3 regions of the Dysgonomonas sp. ZJ709 genome follow, and region 2 is predicted to be linked to each of the others. Evidence: riboswitches for the same ligand, from Rfam matches in the RefSeq annotation. Region 2 holds a riboswitch; each other region holds the start of a gene.

The links. A riboswitch is a leader RNA that binds a small molecule or an ion and turns the genes downstream of it on or off. The one in region 2 is predicted to bind cobalamin.
Region 1: linked by a shared signal. The riboswitch ahead of G7Y56_RS08495 (DUF5074 domain-containing protein) and the one ahead of G7Y56_RS05035 (cysteine-rich CWC family protein) in region 2 are both predicted to bind cobalamin.
Region 3: linked by a shared signal. The riboswitch ahead of G7Y56_RS11765 (TonB-dependent receptor) and the one ahead of G7Y56_RS05035 (cysteine-rich CWC family protein) in region 2 are both predicted to bind cobalamin.

What each region holds. Positions count from the first base shown of each region.
Region 1 is NZ_JAAKEM010000009.1:98,818-106,358, forward strand. It holds gene G7Y56_RS08475 (YggS family pyridoxal phosphate-dependent enzyme) at 1-313, opposite strand, end outside; gene G7Y56_RS08480 (DUF4494 domain-containing protein) at 330-785, opposite strand; gene G7Y56_RS08485 (RNA polymerase sigma factor) at 948-1,484, opposite strand; gene htpG (molecular chaperone HtpG) at 1,878-3,767, shown strand; gene G7Y56_RS08495 (DUF5074 domain-containing protein) at 3,871-5,274, opposite strand; cobalamin riboswitch at 5,420-5,681, opposite strand; gene G7Y56_RS08500 (glycosyltransferase family 4 protein) at 5,739-6,809, opposite strand; gene G7Y56_RS08505 (PhzF family phenazine biosynthesis protein) at 6,822-7,541, opposite strand, start outside.
Region 2 is NZ_JAAKEM010000004.1:169,486-177,026, reverse strand. It holds gene G7Y56_RS05055 (alpha-L-rhamnosidase C-terminal domain-containing protein) at 1-197, shown strand, start outside; gene G7Y56_RS05050 (50S ribosomal protein L25/general stress protein Ctc) at 308-886, shown strand; gene pth (aminoacyl-tRNA hydrolase) at 908-1,471, shown strand; gene G7Y56_RS05040 (RNA-binding S4 domain-containing protein) at 1,484-1,912, shown strand; cobalamin riboswitch at 2,014-2,291, shown strand; gene G7Y56_RS05035 (cysteine-rich CWC family protein) at 2,585-2,815, shown strand; gene G7Y56_RS05030 (phosphoenolpyruvate carboxykinase) at 3,074-4,804, shown strand; gene ppc (phosphoenolpyruvate carboxylase) at 4,926-7,541, shown strand, end outside.
Region 3 is NZ_JAAKEM010000016.1:26,225-33,765, forward strand. It holds gene G7Y56_RS11765 (TonB-dependent receptor) at 1-1,982, opposite strand, end outside; cobalamin riboswitch at 2,040-2,298, opposite strand; gene G7Y56_RS11770 (DUF1080 domain-containing protein) at 2,502-3,776, shown strand; gene G7Y56_RS11775 (gamma-glutamyl-gamma-aminobutyrate hydrolase family protein) at 3,858-5,708, opposite strand; gene G7Y56_RS11780 (dicarboxylate/amino acid:cation symporter) at 5,726-6,976, opposite strand; gene pflA (pyruvate formate-lyase-activating protein) at 7,053-7,541, opposite strand, start outside.

The sequences.
Region 1 (7,541 bases), on a different contig from region 2:
CAAATGCTGCAGCCTGCTTTTCTATCTCGGCGAATAGCTTCCAGCTATCTACACTGTGTATTGCATGAGTGTATGGAATTATAGCTTTTACTTTATTTGTCTGTAAATGGCCTATGAAGTGCCACTCTATATCGTCGGGCAGTTGCTGATGCTTCTCACTCAGTTCTTGCATTCGGCTTTCGCCGAAAATACGATGCCCTGTATCATAAGCTTCGCGGACAGTATCTGCCGGGTGAAATTTAGATACAGCAACAAGCTTTACATTAGCTGGTAAGTCTTTTTTTATTTTTATTATATTTTCAGCAACACTCATCTACCAAATACTAAACTTAAGTCAATATAATTTTCCTTTTGGCATCTTCCGAATATGGGAAAACATCCATTATCAATGTTTCGGCTAGCGATCCAATAGTATAATCGGCCATCGTTCCCTCCATACCTTTTTCAACTACTCGAAGAGCTTCCTTAAGGTCAGAGGCCTGTGCCAACATTTGCACTGCAGTTTTCTTTTCTGATCCACTTTTTTCATCCAGTGTGATAAAGAAAACTTTAGCTTTAAAAAAGCGATCTCCATTATCATTAAAAAACAACTCCGACAGCTTTGCTCTTTTTATATCTGCTATTGTAAATTCGCCTGTTATATATGGTCTTATTTCTTCTGTAATGCGTGCTTCTGCTTCAGTGAAAGATAAGGCATCAACCAAATAAGGTTCTGTTACTTTCTTTTGCATTCCATTTTCGAGCATTTTTTCGTAACTCACCTTACATTCAAACCAATTGTGCATATAAACTTAATTAAAATCGTGATTATTTATAATTTCTTGTACAAACTTAATAAATAAACGTGATATAACATTTGTTTTATTTATTAAAAGAGGTTTATTTCTCAAAATAAAAAGGGTCTGCAATATTGTATTGCAGACCCTTTTGCGAACTTATATCGGAAGTTAGTCTTTATCTTGATATCTGTAATCTTTCAACAATTCTTGCAGTCTTTTTCTTGCAAAGAAAATACGACTTTTTACTGTACCGATAGGTAAAACAAGATTTTGAGCAATCTCTTCATATTTATACCCTGAAACATGCATTGTAAAAGGCACCTTGTACTCGTCAGAGAAACTATTGATCACTTTTGTAATCTCAGCCACTGTATAAGCACCATCAGGAGTATCAAAGCCTGAATCCTGAGGCATATTCAAATGGTACAGGTTTTCGGTTTGGTCTATCATTGTTTGGCTACGAACCACACGACGATAGTTATTCACAAATATATTGTGCATAATAGTAAACACCCAACCTTTGAAATTTACGTTTTCATAATATTTCTCTTTATTATCAAGCGCTCTTAGTGTTGTTTCTTGTAGCAAATCTTTTGCTTCCTCTCTGTTAGATGTAAGAGTTAATGCAAAATTCATCATATTGTTTTGAAGATCGACTAATTTATCTTCAAACTCTTTATTATTTTTGTGATTAGTTGTGTTCATAATTTCAGTATTTAGCGTGATAAATAATCCATTAGTTTTCAAGTCATAAGAATCTTTATTTCTTATTAATTATAAAGCAAATGTAACGAGTTTTTTTAGTTAAAATGAAATAAATATAGTTTTTTTAAGAAACAATTGTCAAAACAACTAATAGCTACAAATTAATGTATTGATTAATAGATATTTAACACATGCAGAAAACATGTTAAATATGACATAAAAAAAATCTATCAGCCAAAATAAGCCTATTTTTAACAATTTAAGCCCTCAATAATTTATTCATTTTAAGAACATTAAGGATCTAACAAGACAATATGACACGTCCGATCTGTCTGGCATCTTATTTGCTTTAATAGAATCAAAATAATATAACTAATAACTTAAAATATCATTATGGAACAAAAAGGCAAAATTGGGGTTACAACCGATAATATTTTCCCCATCATAAAGAAATTCTTGTATAGCGATCACGAAATATTTCTTCGTGAATTAGTATCGAATGCAGTAGATGCTACACAAAAGCTAAAAACATACTCTTCTTTGGGCGAATTCAAAGGAGAACTTGGAGATATCACTGTACGTGTAAGCATTGATAAAGAGAAAGGTACACTCACTATATCGGATAAAGGTATAGGAATGAATGCCGAAGAAATTGAAAAATATATCAATCAGATAGCTTTCTCTTCTGCAAATGAGTTTCTCGATAAATATAAAAATGACGCGAATTCTATCATCGGACACTTCGGGTTAGGTTTCTATTCTTCATTTATGGTATCACAAAAGGTAGAAATCGTTACTAAATCATTCAGGGAAGATTCTCAGGCTGTTAAATGGAGCTGCGACGGTTCTCCTGAATATACATTGGAGAATGTAGAAAAAGCTGAAAGAGGTACCGACATTATCTTATATATAGATGATGAGAACAAGAACTTTCTTGAAGAAGGTGAAATCAGTCGTTTATTAAAGAAATATTGTCACTTCTTACCTATACCTGTTGCTTTTGGTAAAAAAACAGAATGGAAAGATGGCAAATCGGTAGAAACCGAAGAAGACAACATAATCAATGACACGAATCCAATCTGGACACGTAAACCTGCAGACCTGAAAGACGAAGATTATAAAAAATTCTATCAGGATCTATACCCGATGTCTGACGAACCGATGTTCTGGATTCACCTGAATGTCGATTATCCGTTCAAACTGACAGGTATCTTATATTTTCCTCAAATAAAGAGCAATGTAGATCTCAACAAAAATAAGATACAATTATACAGCAATCAGGTATTCGTAACCGATTCGGTAGAAGGAATCGTTCCTGAGTTCTTAACACTGATGCATGGTGTTATCGATTCTCCGGATATTCCGTTGAATGTATCCCGTTCATATCTGCAAAGCGATCAGAATGTGAAAAAGATATCTAATCACATCACAAAGAAGGTAGCTGACAGATTAGAGGAAATATTCAAAAACGATCGCACCCAATTTGAAGCAAAATGGGATAGCTTGAAAGTATTTATCGAATATGGCATGCTGACTGACGAGAAATTCTACGATCGTGCTCAAAAATTCTGTCTACTAAAAAATACAGATGGAAAAGCATTTACGTTCGAAGAATATAAGACACTTATATCTGCCGATCAAACAGATAAAGAAGGTAATCTGATATATTTGTATGCAAGTAATAAAGACGAGCAATATACCTATATTAACAATGCTACCGAAAAGGGATATGATGTAATTTTATTCGATGGGCAGCTAGATGTACACATGGCCGGACTACTTGAACAAAAATTCGAGAAAAGCCGCTTCGTGCGTGTAGATAGCGATACAGCTGACAATCTTATTGCAAAGGAAGACGCAGTAGAGGTTAATCTCACCGATAAACAAAAAGAAGAATTGAGCGAAACATTCACTTCTCAACTTCCTAAAATTGAGAAAACAGAGTTTACAATCGATTATAAAGCATTAGGTGAAAAAGCGCAGCCAATACAAATCACTCAAAACGAGTTTATGCGTCGTATGAGAGAGATGTCTGCTATGCAAACCGGAATGTCGTTCTATGGTGAAATGCCTAATAATTACAATTTGGTATTGAATACCGAACATCCACTGATCAAAAAGGTTATGGCAGATGTAGAGGGCAAAGAAAAAGATGCTGTAACGGCTTATGCAGCTGAAAGCAAAACCGTACGTCAACTTATCGATTTGGCTCTATTATCGAATGGCATGCTGAAAGGTGAAGCTCTGAACAATTTCATCAAGAGAAGCACTGATATGATCTAAATAAATTAAGTAAAGTAGTGAATCCGAAAAGGGCTTAAATCAAGAGAGGCTGTTCCACCACGAACAGCCTCTCTCTTTTACCTATACACAAATAAAACAAGCGTCAATTTCTGACATCTATTCTTATATCTTTTTCTACGATCTTGCCATTTGAATTTGCTTGTAGTTTAATAACCATCTTTCCGGTCTTAGCCGAAGATTTCAGGGTCAGCATATTTTTTTGCAATTCATATTGAGCAATATCACCCTCAGCAGACGAAGTAAGCAGACTCTTAATTATAGATGATGATGCGTTATCGGCATCTATAATTACTTCATTCAGATCAATTGTCTTTTCTTCGTTAGGCTTCAACACGATTTGATTAGTCAATATAGCAGGAGCGTTTACGTCTTTAAAGAATGGCATAGCCGGAAACCAATAGTAATCGGTATTATCTGCACCTCCTTTTACGTTTATCGTTTTACTCAATGCTCCTTGAGGTGTCAATAACTGTACTACATTTATATCATTACCCCATACACCTGTTGTCATTGACAAAACTATATTGTCGGTTAAAGGATCTACTCTTAATCCTGCACCATAAAAAAGAAGCTGGTCACCATTATCATGCTTACCCAGCGTATAAAATGCTGAATTAAGCGATTTACTATTTATATCATATTTAGCAACTTTATTCCCATCTTTCCAATACAAAACATTTTGTTGAGTACTGGCACAAAAACTCCCTACATTCCAAGAATATTCGATATGGGTATCTGAAAACGAAACTTCTGTCGTTGCTTCAAATGTATATGGATTTATCTTAATCAGTTTACTGGTAGCACCAGCCCAAATATTTCCGTCCTTGCTTTGTGCAACTGAATTTATTGTATTGTCTTTTATAACTTTTTCTACTTTATCAGTTGAAGTATCTATAACATAAATACCTTCCGAGATAACAGCTGCAAATACATATTTACCTGCAAGACACATATTAACAACTTCGCCGGAAATACCAGCAATAGTTGTACCTACTTTCAACTGCTCAATATCAAAGAGGCTAATTCCACTATTAGTAGATATATAGCCTTTCTTACTATTCACCCCTACAAAAGAGCGTGCCGCATTGTCGCTCCCTGCAATATTTTCAATAGCCGCCTTCTTCTTCAATGTTTTAGCATCTGCTACTACAAGCCTATTTCCGCCAAACGATACTATATAAACATTATCACCATAAATTGTTGCAAATTGCCCTGTTTTACCTAGAGTCTCTCCCGAATTTGCAGCAGCATACGCGCGATAAGATATAGCTCCGTCATTATTGAAGAAACTTAAACTGGCATTATCTGTAGTAAAATTACCCTCATTCAAAATATAAAAACCATCGGCAGCCATAGTAGCCGGAGCTTTATCATTTTCTATTACAACCGTTTCATCAGAATTTGTTACATCGTCGTCATCAGAACATGATGCGAATGTAAAAGTCAAAGCAAAAAATGCCACTAAACCTAAGTACTTTCTTTTCATTATAATTATCAGTTTATTTAGTATAATACTAATCCAGACTAAAGTTGAATAGTCTTAACAGAAGAAATGAAATGATAATCAAAATGTATAAATACAAACGTGCAACCATGTGCATTTGATCTCAAGACTTTATTCCTCGAAAGTCTGAATATTTATTTTGTCTGGCAGGTCTCCTGACTTGTTCTCATTTTGAACGGCCTTCCCATCATATCAGTTGTCAGTCATCAGTTATCAACCAAATTGTTGTTTACTGTTCACTGCTTACTGTTTCTAACAGTGGCGAGGGTAATGTCAAAATGTTGTTCGTTAGAACTTACAGTAGCGGGTCTGTTCAGGATTTTCACCTGATTCCCTTTTAATCAGATAATCCGAAATGAATTATCCAAACCAAATACGTTTACAAAAATATATATTATTTAAGAGATAACAAGTAAATGTGCAAAATATTTACAATCTTCAATATATTATACAATCTGTTTAATTAAATTTTCCATCTTCTCAATGGCACTTTCCCAACTAAAACGTTGAATGTAATTATTACCCCTATGCGCCAATGAGATGCGCTCTTCATTATTATCGATCAAATAACAAATTCTTTCAGCCATCTGCTCTGCATTTTTCACCTCAACAAGTAAAGCCGTTTCTCCATCAATAGCAAATTCACGATGTCCGGCTATATCGGTACAAATTAATGCACATCCACAGAATAAAGCTTCGGCAGGTGTAAGTGGGAAACCTTCGGTAAAACTATTAGAAAGAAATATCGCATTACGATTATATATATCGCAAAGATTATCTGGCGCACGATAAAACTTGATCCAGTCGGGCAAACCTTCCGGCTGAGGGCACACACCGAATAGATAGGCTTGCAACTCAGGATATTTTTCTTTCACAAGCATTAATGCTTTCAGACCATATTCAGACCCTTTTATTTCTTGTATAGAATAGGTCATCGCAACTGTTGCAAGCGTTCGCTCTTCTATTTTATCTTTTACAAAAAACTCTTTATTATTGACAGCATTATATATTAATGCAACAGGCTTAGATGTATGCTGCTCTACAATCTCTTTAAGGTAAGAGGCTACAACAACATTTGTTGTATCAGGCATATCGTACGAAGCATATAATAGGTCTTCATGCCCTGTCCAGTTTTCAAAACCTTGAATAAGATTTATCTTTTTACCTTTCGCCGCACCTAGCCTACCCATTTCTAAGACAGTAGACCACCATGTAGCAATTACAACATCTGCATCTACTACATATCTGTCATCTACTTGGGGAACATAAGACATCGTAATAGACGGATCGAAATTAAACCACTTGTCATTACGAAAGCCTTCTACCTTAGACAGAATATAACGAGCGACATAAGGCAAACGATATTCCATATACTGTGTACGGATAGGATATGTAAGATGAACCGAATATCCTTTCTTTGCTAATCGGTTGGCATATTCATACATTACCCGAAATCCACCTGCCGGACGGCGAGGTTTGAATGGTAGAATAAAATTTATCTTAGTCGATTTATTCACTACGTATTTATTTTACTTATCACTTGTATTAAGAAAATAAGTTCCTTCTATTTTCACAGAAGCACTGCCTCCAAAAAGAACTTTTCTTTCACTCATTTTTAATTTAACTACATTATAAGCGTTTTGTTCTCCGTTTTGTTCAATAGAAATAGGTTCTCTGTTCCATAGATTATGCTTAAGCATATAGTAACCCATAGCAGAATTGCCCGATCCTGTGGCTACATCTTCCAGATAACCAAATTTAGGAGCAAACACACGAGTTCTTATCTTATTATTCTCATTAGTTACATCTGTAGTAAAAACAAGTATAATGTCAATCTCATTTGTTATACAGAAAGCTTTCAATGTTTCTTCATCTGGATTTAAGGCTAATATATTATCCAGATTGGTAATCGGTATTATAAGAGTTCTTAAGCCGGCATTAATAAAATTAATAGGATATTGCTTATCAAGCATATTTTGTATAACACCTAAATTCTCGGAGATTTCTTCTGCTGCAACTGTCACCGATAAATACTCGGGGTTTGGAGCTGTTATGAAAACTGCATCTAAAGATTGAAGCTCGTTATAAACTACTAAACTGCCTTTTTTTGTATTTATTTTTATTTCGGGTAGTTGTTTGAGCTGTTCATCCGTTTTTAATAAATGGTACATACACGCAATTGTACCATGTCCGCAAAAATCGACTTCGCATTCCGACGAGTAATATCTCAAATTACACGAAGAGCTATC
Region 2 (7,541 bases):
AACATGTACTAGGTATCCAAGTGATCGAAGCTGGCTGTAAAACAATAAGGATAGAACCTCATTTGGGCAATCTCGAATTTGCAGAAGGCTCCTTCCCTACACCTTACGGGCTTGTAAAAGTGAAACATACAAAAGATGCAAATGGAAAAATAACATCTAAAATCGATGCCCCTAAAGGAGTCAAAATCATTAAATAAATTAGGAAAATAAAAATAATACATCTATCTTTGCACCGCTTAATTATAAGCCCGTGTGATGGGAATAAGGAAGCAATCCTTGATTTGAGTAACACATTTAAAATTAAAAGATGAAAACATTTGAATTAACAGGTTCTCTAAGAAACGACCTAGGTAAAAAAGCGACTAAAGCTTTCCGTAAAGAAGACAAAATCCCTGCTATTATATATGGTGGAGAAGATGCTAAAGCTATTCACTTTTCAGTTACAAACAGCGATGTTCGTAAATTGATCTATACTCCGGAGATTTTCCTTATCGATCTTAATCTTGACGGAACAAGCTACAAAGCTATCCTTAAAGATGTACAAATACATCCGGTGACTGATGCAATCCTTCACCTTGACTTCCTTCACATCTTTGATAACAAACCGGTAACTATCGAAGTTCCTGTTGTTCTTGACGGACTTGCAGAAGGTGTTAGAGCAGGGGGTAAACTATCTCTTGACTTACGTAAACTGAAAGTTAAAGCTCTCTACAAAGATATTCCTGAAAAACTGCATGTTGACGTAACACCGCTTGCACTAGGAAAATCGGTACAAGTTGGCGAACTAAGCTTCGACAACCTAGAGCTATTGAATGCCAGCAATGCAGTTGTATGTCGTGTTCAATTGACTCGTGCAGCAAGAGGTCTTGCAGCTAAAAATGGCTAATTGATTTAGAAAAATAATCAAATGAAATACTTAATTGCCGGCTTAGGTAATATTGGTAGCGAATACCACTATACCCGCCACAATATAGGATTCAGAATATTGGACGCTTTAGCTGAAGCGTCCAATATTGTTTTTACAGACAAGCGTTACGGCGAGGTTGCCGAATTGAAAGTCAAAGGAAGAACACTCATCCTGCTAAAACCTTCAACTTACATGAACCTCAGCGGTAATGCCATTCGTTATTGGATGCAACAAGAAAAGATTCCAATCGAGAATCTACTTGTTGTAGTGGATGACCTTGCGTTACCATTCGGCTCATTACGCCTCAAAGGAAAAGGCAGTGATGCCGGACATAATGGATTAAAACACATCCAGACAACTCTTGGCACTCAGAATTATGCCCGCTTAAGATTCGGTATAGGCAGCGACTTTAACAAAGGAGCACAGGTAGACTATGTACTCAGCCGATTCTCTAAAGAGGAAGAAGATGCCATGAAAGAAAGATTTACGATCTGCGAAGAAATAATAAAAAGTTTCTGTCTGGCTGGAATCCAAAATACGATGAATCAATATAATAAAAAATAAAGGTTGATTGATATGGCTGAAAAAGAAGGAAAAAGCGAAGTAAGGATAGATAAATGGCTGTGGGCTGTACGCCTGTTCAAAACACGTACCATTGCTATCGAAGCGTGCAAAAAAGGACGCATCACGATGAAAGGCATGAACATTAAACCATCGCGTATGGTTAAGGTCGGCGACATCATTGAGATACGCAAACAGCCTATTACCTACTCTTTCGAGGTGCTTGATCTTACAGAAAGAAGAATGGGAGCAAAACTTGTTTCCGGATTCATGAAAGATGTAACACCTGCCTCTCAACTTGAAATACTCGAATTATCAAAAGCCAGCGGTTTTGTAGATCGTGCCCGAGGCACAGGCAGACCCACAAAAAAAGACCGTCGCGAATTGGAACAATTCTCCGACGACTACTCATTTTTTGACGAATGGGATCTGGATAATGAATAACAAATACAACCCCAATAATTAATGCCTTGCAGATAAACTGTAAGGCATTTTCTTTGTCAATAACTTTTTCTAAAAAATATTGCATATTATTTTTTATTAAATAACTTTGCTTTTGAATTGGTGTTACATAATCCGCAATCTTCGGATGAGTAATGAAAAGGGAATCAGGTGTAAGCCCTGAACAGTCGCGCTGCTGTAAACTCTACAATAGTGTTTGTACAAAGCCCCAACCACTGTCAGAAACAGTGAACAGTAAACAGTAAACAGTAAACAATAATTTAGTTGATAACTGATAACTGATAATTGGTAACTGATATGATGGGAAGGTAGTACAAAACAAGAGTGAGTCAGAAGACCTGCCAATAAACATAGATTTCGTCTTTCGCGATAAAGGACAGAGATAGTAAGTTAAATTATTATTTTACATTATTAGAGAAAATTCATAGATGCTTGTTTTATTACAAGCTTAAGCATCAGGCATATATGATTTTTCAGATATAGACGCTGTATGCAATATCTTTCGATAAAGATATCATCCAGTTTAGTCTAGCTCTATTCTCCCCTCTTTTAAGAGAAATAGATTGACAAATGATAATATAATAATCAAAGAAAGAGATTCCTAAAATACAATAGAGATCATCAAAGAGAATGTTTAATTAAAAAATTCAGATTATGAAAAAAATATGCCAGAAATGCTCTACTGCATTCGCTTGTAGAGAAGACAGAATAGAGTTGTGCCAATGCTCAAGAATAAGCTTGAATAGCGGAGTAAGAGATTACATAAAAGACAATTATGACAACTGTTTATGCCCCGAGTGCCTGAAAGAAACAAATGCATACTTTAATGCTTGCGTTATTAATCCAGCATATCTTGAAAAAATAAATAAAGCAAAAATCGGCTAAGCAATATCCGTCTATAAAACAGAGATATACGAAAAACTTAGTTTTTATTCACATAATCCTTAAAAATAAGTCAATAATTAGTTAAGATGTATAGGTAAGTTTGATTAAATTTGATGCTAGAAAACATGATCTGAATAGAAGCTTTATTCCTTCTTGGATCTAATTAATGATCTCTTGCATAATCGGTAGTTATGCAAGAGGTTCTTAATGCGGAATAAAAAAGAATAATATATATAATAAACAAGTAATAAAAACACTATGTTACAAGAATTTACTCTAAGTGAAGGTAAGGCAATTATCAATTTCACATTGAAATATTGCGACTCTCGTCAAAAAATACTTTGCAGTTACGGGTTTAATAAAGTTATAGAAACCTTTATTAAGAAATTGAAAAAAGAAGATGTGATCATCTACGATTTTTATATCAAAACATTCAAGACTGATGATGTATTTGCTAAAACGTTGATCGAAGTATTTAAGCTTCTTTCGGTTTGCGACACCGAAGAAGTAATGAGGGTTGATAATAAATACAATATCTTTTTCGAAGATAAAGACTTATTCATAGAACTGATAGAACTTTTATATACATTCTGGCGCAAACTCGAACGTTATACCATAGTACACAATAGCATTATTGGCGATGGATTGCAAAGTGTTCGTTTCATTCAGGCAAACGAATTATTTAACGAATTGGTACTATCACTATACAGACGTGTCGAAGAAACTGTTATGGGCTATCAGCATCATGTATACCGCCAATTAATAGCCGGTGCAAATGCAGGACTTACCCTTAGCGACATATCGTGGAACTGCCCTATTGAATACAATGGGTTAACTACAATACCGTTTATCACATCGGTAGTATTCAACCCTCCGTTTATTTCTTACACAAAAAGAAATACTCGCGATGGTATCTTTCAGGAGCATAAAGAAAATCCGTTAGAGAATATTGTTCTAAATGAAAGCGACTGGTTCTTGTTCCCTGCCAAAGTAGGTAATATGCTCACATTCGTTTATTTCCACAAGGATTTCATGTCTCACGGATTCAGCTTATCCAATCTGTTCGAATTAGCTAAAGAAAGCGAATATATTGGTAAAAAACCCGATATGATATACCTGTTCGGATATCCTGACGGACATGATGAGAAACGAACATTCTACTATAAAGATAAAAAGAATGACATTCTGATAGGATATGCTAACCACTGCGACGAAATCGATTATTTTGGATACATGAAAAAGATGTTGCTTACATTGCACAACATCAAGCAAATGGAAAACGATCGTCTTCCTATTCATGGTGCTATGGTAAATATAGCATTGAAGAACGGTAAAGAGGCGAACATCATCATTATGGGAGATAGTGGCGCTGGAAAATCGGAAAGTCTGGAAGCCTTCCGCTCTTTGAACGAAAGTTATATACGCCACATGCGTATCATATTCGATGACATGGGTTATCTGAAGAAAGAAGAAGATGGTACGATTAAAGGCTACGGTACTGAGATCGGTGCATTTGTACGTGTAGATGATCTTGATCCTGCTTATGCTTTTGCACAATTAGACAGAGGTATCTATACCAATCCCGATAAAATAAATGCGCGTGTAACAATACCGGCAGCTACTTACGATATTATTTCGAGAGGGTATAAAGTAGATTACTTCCTTTACGCAAATAACTATGCTGAATCGATTGATAAAATCAGTTTTTTCACCAACCTACCGGATGCAATAAAAGTATTTGAAGATGGTGCTCGTAAAGCAAAAGGAACCACAACCGAAAAAGGCCTCGTGAAATCGTATTTTGCCAATCCATTCGGACCGGTACAGGAGAAAGAAGTTGCACAGAAACTTATTCATCAATATTTCACCGACATGCACAAAAATGGTGTTAAAATCGGAGAAATACACACTTCATTAGCTATCGACGGCCGTGCAAAAGATGGTCCTCGCGAAGCTGCCGAAGAGCTATTTACATTGATAAACAAATAAAATATATAGGGTAAATGTAAGTGGTGTAGAGGAAGACACTATAAATCCATCGAACATTTACCCGCATATTAATGTTTAGAACAAGACTATGAATCATAGTGAACTAATAAAAAACAAGCCTATGAGCAATGGAAAAACGTTGATGCACGAAAACATCAAACTACTTGGCAATCTACTTGGTAAAACAATAGCAACGGCCCAAGGGGAGGAGATGTTAGCATTGATAGAAAAAATCAGACGTCTATCAAAAGCATCACATGGAGGCGATGTAGAATCGCATAAAGAATTGGTAAAAACACTTCAAAATCTGAAAGATGAAGAATTTTTACCGGTAGCCAGATCTTTCAATCAATTTCTGAATCTGACCAATACTGCAGAACAGTATGATAGCGTATCGCCTCATGCTCAGGGAGCTGAGAATCCGGTAGAATTCCCTGCTATTTATGAGAAATTGAAAGCAGCTAATTTAAGTGATGAGCAAATCAGAGAATCGATAGAAAAAATATCTATCGACTTGGTATTGACTGCGCACCCTACTGAAATAAACAGACGATCTCTTATCAATAACTTGAACCAAGTAGATGCCTGTCTTGCCCAATTAGACCATGACGATTTAGCGGATTATCAAAAGACTCAGATATTGCGTCGATTAAAACAATTGATAGCTCAATACTGGTATACCGACGAAATACGCCAACGCCGTCCGACTCCTAATGAGGAAGCGAAATGGGGATATGAAGTTGTAGAAAATAGTCTATGGGAAGCTGTACCTAGCTACCTGCGAGAGCTGGAAGAGCAAATGCAGAAAACAATGTCGTTCAGATTTCCGATCGACGCGCGCCCGATACACTTTTCTTCGTGGATGGGTGGAGACCGAGACGGTAATCCGAACGTAACTTCTACCGTTACAAGGGACGTATTACTAGATAGCAGAAAGAGAGCAGCAAAGCTTTTCTTAAATGATACTGAAATTCTTGTGAAAGAACTCTCTATGTCGGTATGTACTGACGAATTCAGAGAATATATACAAGACAACGAGATACAAGAACCTTATCGTGAGTTGATGAAACGTCTACGTACAAAACTAAAGAAAACAGTTCTGTATCTGGACGCTTCTATCGAAGGGAAGAATCCCGACCTGACAGACGATATTCTAATTCATAACGAACAATTATGGGAACCATTATATGCATGCTACAAATCGTTAGTGGCATGTAATATGCAAATCATAGCTGATGATAAGCTTTTAGACACGCTTCGTCGGGTACGTTGCTTTGGACTGACTTTGGTTCAAATAGATATTCGTCAGGAGAGCACCAACCATTCGGAAGCACTTTCTGAATTGACCCGCTATCTTGGATTAGGAGATTACATGGCGTGGACAGAAGACGAGAAACAAATCTTCCTGATAAAGGAACTAAACTCTAAACGTCCGTTGATCCCTCACAACTGGGACCCTAGCCCAGAGACCAAAGAAGTATTAGACACATGTAAAGTCATTGCACAAACACCTAAAGGAGCAATTCCTACATATGTGATTTCGATGACACGTACACCATCTGATATTCTTGCAGTATACTTATTACTAAAAGAAGCTGATTGCCCATACACAATACCTGTAACTCCATTATTCGAGACTCTGAACGACTTGAATAATGCGAATAAAATAATGCAGGATTTATTTAATGTAAGCTGGTATAAAGGTATCATCGAAAACAAACAGATGATAATGATCGGATACTCCGACTCAGCTAAAGATGCCGGAGCACTAGCTGCGGGATGGGCACAATACAGCGCACAGGAAGCGCTGATCAAAACCTGCGAAGAAGCCGGTATTACTCTTACGCTATTTCATGGTCGCGGTGGTACAGTCGGTCGTGGTGGTGGCCCTGCTAAAGTCGCTTTATTTTCGCAACCTCCGGGCTCATTAAAAGGTGGGCTTCGCGTAACAGAACAAGGTGAAATGATCCGCTTCAAATTGGGTTTACCCGATCTTGCTATCAAAACACTATCTCTATACACCGATGCCATTCTGGAAGCTAATCTTCTACCCCCTCCTGCTCCTAAACAAGAGTGGAGAGAACTGATGGATCAGCTATCCGGTATATCGTGCGAGCAATATCAAGGAGTAGTACGTAGAGATCCAGATTTCATTCCGTATTTTTATAGTGCTACACCCGAATCAGAATTAGGTAAGTTACCTCTAGGCTCTCGTCCTGCTAAACGCCGTCCGAATGGTGGTGTAGAGAGTTTACGCGCCATACCTTGGATATTCGGCTGGACTCAGAACAGACTGATGATGCCGGCTTGGTTAGGAGCAGGAGCTGCTTTACAACATGCTATCAACGAAGGTAAAGCAGATACATTGAAGAAAATGTATAAAGACTGGCCTTTCTTCGGAACACGTATAAGCATGCTCGAAATGGTATTCGCTAAAGCCGATTCCCGCATATCTGAATATTACGATCAAAGATTAGTAGACGATTCTAAATCACTTGAATTGGGTAAGAAACTCAGAACACAGTTGCAGGAAGATATAAAAACAATTCTTGCCATATCTGATGATGAATACCTAATGGAGAGTCTGCCTTCGGTTGCCGAAAATATTGCAATGCGTAATATTTATACTAACCCGTTGAATTTGTTACAAGTAGAACTGTTACATCGTTGCCGTAAAGATGAGAATCATTCGCCTCAACTCGAATTGGCTCTGATGATTACGATATCGGGTATTGCA
Region 3 (7,541 bases), on a different contig from region 2:
TTAGAAAAATATCTTTTACTTTGCAGACGTCCGTTAAAATTGAAGTTTGATCTGAATAATCCCCAATCTTTAGCATAGTTTACATTTACATTTCCTGTATGACGGCTTATACGTTGAAGATCTTCTCCTGTTTCCAGATTCTTAGCTCTCACATAAGCATATCCCCCACCTGCTGTAAGGCCTGCGCCAATGTAATAGTTGAACGATACATCGAATCCTCTGATACGTGCTTTATCCCTGTTCACATATTGGTCTCTTTTAGGAAAACCGTTTTCTACATCTTCGGGCAATGGTGTAACACTTTCTTTTTCAATAATGTTTTTAACTTCATTAATGTAGCCGTTTATCGATGCGGTAAATTTACCACTGATATATTCGGTACCAATCGAGTAATAGTTCGAAGTTTCAGGTTTTAAGTCCAGATTTCCTACAGTAACAGTTTCTTTTGTGCCATATGACTCATAGTAAAGCTGTTTTAAATCGGGAACTCTGAATCCTGCTGCATACGATGCCCTGAAATTTACGTTATCGAGCGTATACATTGCTGACAATTTAGGTGTTAATTTACTATTGAATGTTTCGTGATATACATATCTGATACCCGGTACAAACTGTAATTTATTATTCAGCAATCTTATTTCGTCCTGTGCATAGATAGCTGATGTATAAACATCTTTCGATCCGTCTCTTACATCAGTTTCATTTTTCAGGTAATCGATTCTATATTCGGTACCGACTGAAATTTTATTATATTGTCCGGCATTAAATACACCTTTCAGATTGGCATTATAGTATTTTTGACGACGAACAAATACTTCATCTCCGGCTACGACTCCGGTTTTCGTATTATCAGCTATATATACTTGCGAATAATCAAAGTTGTCTGTATTCAAATCCAATGAGATAACACCTTCATTTTTGAGAAGATATTTACCACCCAAACCGATCGAATAATCTTCGTATAGCATATTATATGCTGATACACTTGGTACGCGTATATATTTTTTATCATAAAGACTACCTTCCACATACACGCTTAATTGTTTTGTTGGAGCAACAGAAAGCTTCTGACTTAATATATCGGAGTAAAAGCGCATGGATGCTTGCGCTTCGGTATCCACGAGTTCGCCTGTTTTACTGTCTACTGTTTTCGAGTTTAATTGCCATCCATCTGATTGATTCCGTTGGTATGCCGTAGAAGATGAAAATATTCCCAGATTCAAATCTACATTTATACCTTGAGTAAACTGTCCATATTCCGAATAACGTGTATTACTCGATGCGAAAATTTTCTCTTTACGCTTGTCGGTAATAATGTTTACTACACCGGCTATGGCTTCCGAGCCATAAAGAGACGATGCAGCACCTTTAAGTATTTCGATACGTTTCACATTATTCATATTGATACGTGAGAGGTCGATATTTCCACTTACATCACCTGCAAGCCTTCTACCATCTATCAATATAAGAATATACCTATTGCTTAAACCGTTTAGCTGCATATATGTACCCATAGCATTTGGGCTGAATGTAAAGGATGAATTAAGAGCAATCATTGCATTCTCAAAAGTAGGAATATTCACATTTCTTAATTCCTTCTGCGATATTACTTCTATTGCAACAGGCGATTCTTGCAAACGGCGATGTGTTCCTGTCCCTGTAACAACAACTTCATTGAGATTTAGAAATGATTTTACTAATGTAAGTACAATATCTTCTTTCGAGCCATTTACATCTAGACGAGTAGCTTCGAAGTCCATACGACTAGCTCTTAGAGTGTAGTCCCCATTCGGGACATTGTTCAGTTCGAAAAAACCATTTGCATTGGTAACTGTTCCAATTGTCGTTTTTTCGAGGCGTACTGTAGCATTTGCAATTGGACGGTCAGTTTCGTCGACTACCCTCCCTTTTAATGTGATTTGTGCACATAAAACATTAACAAAACAGCACAACAATGCTGTAAAAAATACTTTCTTCTTCATTGAGAATAAATAGAATAAGATGTTAATAACTTATACTCTTGACCCCGAGAGTACATAAATTAATGTATTTTGCCTGGCAGGTTTCCTGACTTACTCCATTTTGAGCGCCTTCCCATCATATCAGTCATCAGCCATCAGTTATCAACGAAATTGTTGTTTACTGTTTACTGTTCACTGTTTCTGACAGTGGCAAGAGGGTTGCTCAAAACTTAACAAGAGTTTCACAGTAGCGGGCACTGTTTCGGATTCTAACCGAATTCCCTTTTAATACAAAAGATGGATATCTTTTTGTATCACCTAAGCAGATGCAAAGGTAGGATTTTTATACTTTTTATAACATATATTAAAGAAAATAGATGTCTATTATAATATCATAAATTAAATCTATATCGTATAATTTCTAATCACTAAAATAAATATTTTTAAAATTGTAATTTTTCTTATATATTTACAATTTAAATCTATAATTAAAAACACCATAAAATAATTCTTCTCTATTATCAACTTAAATATAACAACATGAAATTAACTATCAAGAGTATAATGATGTCTGCGACAGCCTCATTAATGCTATTCAGTTCTTGCTCAAGTACTGAGCCCAACACCCTAACCGCTGAAGAAGCAGCTGACGGTTGGGTTTTATTATTCGATGGCAAGACGATGGACGGCTGGCGCGATTACAACGACTCCGTACTAACCGAACCATGGCATGTAGTAGACGGCTGCATCCAAGCCAAAGGTGACGGAAGTGATGCCAGCGGTTACATCGTCAGTGAAAAACAATACGAAAATTTCGAACTATCGTGGGACTGGAAGCTATCTAAAGGCGGAAACAGCGGTATGCTATACCATGTAGTAGAGCGTCCACAATTTGCAGTACCTTATGTCACAGGACCTGAATACCAACTGATAGACACCCCTAACTTTCCCGAACCACTCGAAGACTGGCAAAAACTAGGCGTAGACTATGCCATGCATTTACCAGACACAACATTGATGAAAGTAAATCCCTACGGAGAATGGAATAACTCGAAAATCATATTTGATAACGGTCATGTGGAACATTGGCTGAACGGCGTGAAAATATTAGAATTCGAAGCATGGACAGACGATTGGTTCGACCGTAAAAACAGTGGTAAATGGGCACATGCTCCTGAATATGGTTTAGCAAAAAAAGGCGTATTCTGCTTACAAGACCATGGTTACCCGGCATCTTTCCGCAATATAAAAGTAAAAGAACTTCCACGCAAATCGAAAGAAGTATCACTCTTTAATGGAGTCGATCTCAAAGGCTGGGAAAAATACGGCACAGAACTATGGTACGTGAAAGACGGATTATTAGTATGTGAGAGCGGTCCCGACAAACAATACGGTTATCTGGCTACCCGCGAGTATTATGATGACTTCGACCTATCAGTAGAATTCAAACAAGAAGCAGACGGAAACTCAGGCGTATTTATTCGATCATTCATCGAAGAAGACGTAAAAGTAAACGGATGGCAAGTAGAAGTAGCACCAAAAGGTCACGACACAGGCGGCATCTATGAATCTTATGGTCGAGGCTGGTTAATCCAAATACCAGACGAAAAAGAAACCATTCTCAAAGAAGGAGAATGGAATACACTTCGCATCAAAGCCGTTGGAGACAATGTAACAACATGGTTGAATGGCCAAGAGATGGTTAACTTCGATGATGCTAAGATTGGAGCAGGCCAAGGCCGTATCGCCCTACAGATTCACGATGGTGGCGGTATAAAAGTATTATGGAGAAATCTAAATGTCAAAACATTGTAATATATAACTGTAATAACATATAATAAAGGCTGCATAGATTGATCTATGCAGCCTTTATGTTTTATATAAATTATATACAGATTACTTAGTAGCTGAAGATTGTACTTTATCAAGAACACGTAAGTAATTACCGCCCCATATTTTAGCTATATCGTCTTCTGAATATCCTTTTTCTATTAGCTTTACAGTAATGTTGATTAAATCGTTCGCCCCTGAGCAGCCTATTACGCCTCCACCACCATCGAAATCGGAGCCGATACCTACATGGTCTATACCTGCTACTTTAGCGATATGGTCGATGTGATCGATAACATCTGTCAGACTCGCTTTTTTAGGGTCTTTATTTACAAACATGTCTACAATTGCAACTTGTACTACTCCACCATTCTTAGCAATGGCACGCAGTTGATCGTCAGTCAGATTTCTGTCTTTATTACATAATGCCCGAGCCGACGAATGAGTTGCTACAACTGGCTGAGAAGATAGTTTTATTACATCCCAGAAAGTGCTTTCTCCCGAATGAGAGAGATCGATAATCATTCCCAAGCTGTTCATCTCGCGTATCACATCTTCACCAAATGGACTTAACCCCTTCCACTCTTGGGTAGATGCAGCATTCGATGTATCGCAAATATCATTGTCCTTATTGTGACACAAGGTCATATAACCGACGCCCATTTTCTTGTAGCGAGCCAGATTACTAATATCTTTACCTATGCCATAACCATTCTCCACACCGATAAATACAGCTTTCTTACCTTCTCCTTTCAATCTGATAAGATCGTCTTTTGTGTATGCAATATCACACTTATCTTTGTTCATGCCCACTTGCTTATGTACCCCTTCTATCAAGCCTGTGATATAGTCGACAGCCTTTTGCGAAGAAGCTTTATCTCGTTCACCTTGTCTTATATAAGCAGCCATATAGACACCATCCAGTTTGCCTTCTTCCATTTTAGGTAGGTTTACCTGATTAGTATCTCTGTTAGCAATATTAAAACCCGTTTTCTTAAATTCTAAAGGCGTATCTGTATGCGTATCAACAGATAGAATACGTTGATGTATTTCTTTCGCCTGACGATAAATATTAGCTTCTTTTACCATAAATTTAAATATTTCGAGCATCGTCTTATCGCCACCCATTACATGAGCTTCGGGATGCCATTGGATTGCTAAAATAGGTCTGTTGGGATAAGCTTCGATTCCTTCTATGACACCATCTGTAGCGGTTGCAACGGCTTTAAATCCGGGTGCTACATCTTTTACGGCCTGATGATGGAACGAGTTTACAAACAATTCTGTTCTATCATCCACAATAGTAGCTAATTGCGAACCGGGAGCGACTGATACATAATGTGTTCCTATTTCACGAGCTTCGGTTTGTGAATGTTTTATACTCTTATTTTCGTACTGAGAAGGAATATCCTGAATGAGTGTACCTCCGAATGCCACATTGATTAATTGTTCGCCACGGCAAATGCCAAGCACGGGTACATTACGATCTGTTGCAAATTTAAGTAGCATCAGCTCATATTCATCTCGCAAAGTATCTGTATCTAACGTTTCTGTATTAGGTTCTTCGTTGTAATATGCAGGATTAACATCACCACCACCCGAAAGAACAAGCCCATCGATACGTTTTACGATATCTAATAGTGTAGCAGCATCTGTTGTTACTGGTATGATAATAGGAATACCACCTGCTTTTACAATAGATTCTGTATAAGCTGTTGCAATCCGCGAAGCATTGTTATTACTGTAACTAGCCGAAACGCCTATATAAGGGGCATGATATGTTCGATGATTTGTAGCAGCAGAATCTGTTACATGAAATATTTTTTTCAAGCTCAGAGCATCATTTGATTCCTGTGCGTTTATCGATCCGCTAGCGAATAGAGAGCAGAGGATAGTGCTAAATAAAAACTTTTTCATATTATGTTATCTTTATTTTAATCAACATTTTCAGTAGCAATTTGTTTAACCCAATCTTTACCCTCCGATAAGCGGGTTACTAATAACGAACATACTACGTTTCCGGTAGAATTGAGTAAAGTTGCAGGAATATCTACAATAGTGGCTATGATTAATAATGTACCTGCCAGTTCGGGTGAAAATCCGAAGATAGAGCAGATCAGTAACTCGCCTGTCATTCCGCCACTTGGGATAGCACCAACAACAGCACCGACAAGCAAAGCTACTCCTATTATCATAAACATATTGGATGATACCATAGACTCCTGTCCGAAGATAGTAAGTAGAAAAATAATCTTAATGATAGCTGACATTACCGAACCGTCTTTGTGCATATTTGTTCCTAATGGAATTACTGTCTCAGCTATATTAACAGGAACGCCCATCCGTTTAGATGCTTCTATATTGACAGGTATACAAGCGGCGCTCGATGATGTTGCTATGGCTGTCAACGAAGGGGTCAGCATATTTTTCCAAAATGAAACAAATCCTTTTTTACCCCCTGCCAGAAGTACATAAATTGAGTTTACACCGAAAAAGATAATGCATGTAAGTATAAGATATAAAAGGAAAACATGCAGATAACCATTTAGTATCTGTTCGCCGAGCCTCCCTACTGTATTGGCAAAATAACAGCCAAGGCCGATAGGTGCGGCATACATTATCATGTTCATCATTTTTAAGATGACATTGGTCACAGCATTCAGCAAATCGGCTACCTGTTTACCCTTGTCTCCCGAAAAAGCTGTTGCCATTCCAAAAAGAATAGAGAATATAATAAGCGGTAGAAGGTTTGCTTTAGTAAGTAAATGAGTGAAATCGGATACGGTAAATGTTTTTACGAATATCTCGCCCGATGTCAGTTGATTTACTTGTAGCTGGTGTACGGTATTTGCTAAGAAATCGGATTTATCTATTCCTTCCAGCGGATTGTAGAATAGGGTGAAAATATATGCGACTACAGCAGCTACAAGAGCTGTTGCCATAAATACGAAAATAATATTACGTATCACTTTCCCTACCATGTTCGACTGCTTCATATTACAAATGGCAGACGATACACTGAAAAATACTAATGGGACAATAAGTGCAAATATGAGGTTAAGGAATACATCCCCTACAGGTTTTACTATTGTTGCTCCTTCGCCGAAAATAACACCACTGATACCTCCTATTAAAATACCTCCTATCAGGCAAATGGTGAAAGCGTAATTCTTTAGAATATTCATCTATATAAGTTAACTATTTTTCCAACTGTAAAACTACACTTTCTTTTTCAAACAAGTTGTTTGTCAGACTCTATATTTAGCTTACAGGAAGATGGTACGACTTGAAAATATCCTCTGCGTGTTTTATTTCTTCATTTGTTGGCGATTGGATATCTTTCAATTGATATTGTTTCCCTATTTGTTCCCATTTGTGAATACCCATCTGGTGAAAAGGGAGTATATCTATTCTTTCTATATTGTCGAACTGAGAAACATATTTAGCCCAATCGTGAAGGTCTTTCTCGTCATCTGTAAATTGTGGAACGAGCACATAGCGTAACCACACAGGCTTTTTTATTTCATGCAAATACTCTGTGAAATTCAATGTAGGTTCAAGAGGTCTTGCGGTGAGATCATTATACTTGTCGGGATTTATGTGTTTTATATCAAGCAAAACAAGGTCTGTATATTGTAATACTTCCTTTATCTTATCATTCAGCAGATAGCCAGAAGTATCTATAGCTGTATGTATACCTTGTTTTTTGCATAATTCAAAAAACTCCAGTATAAAGTCCGGTTGTAGTAG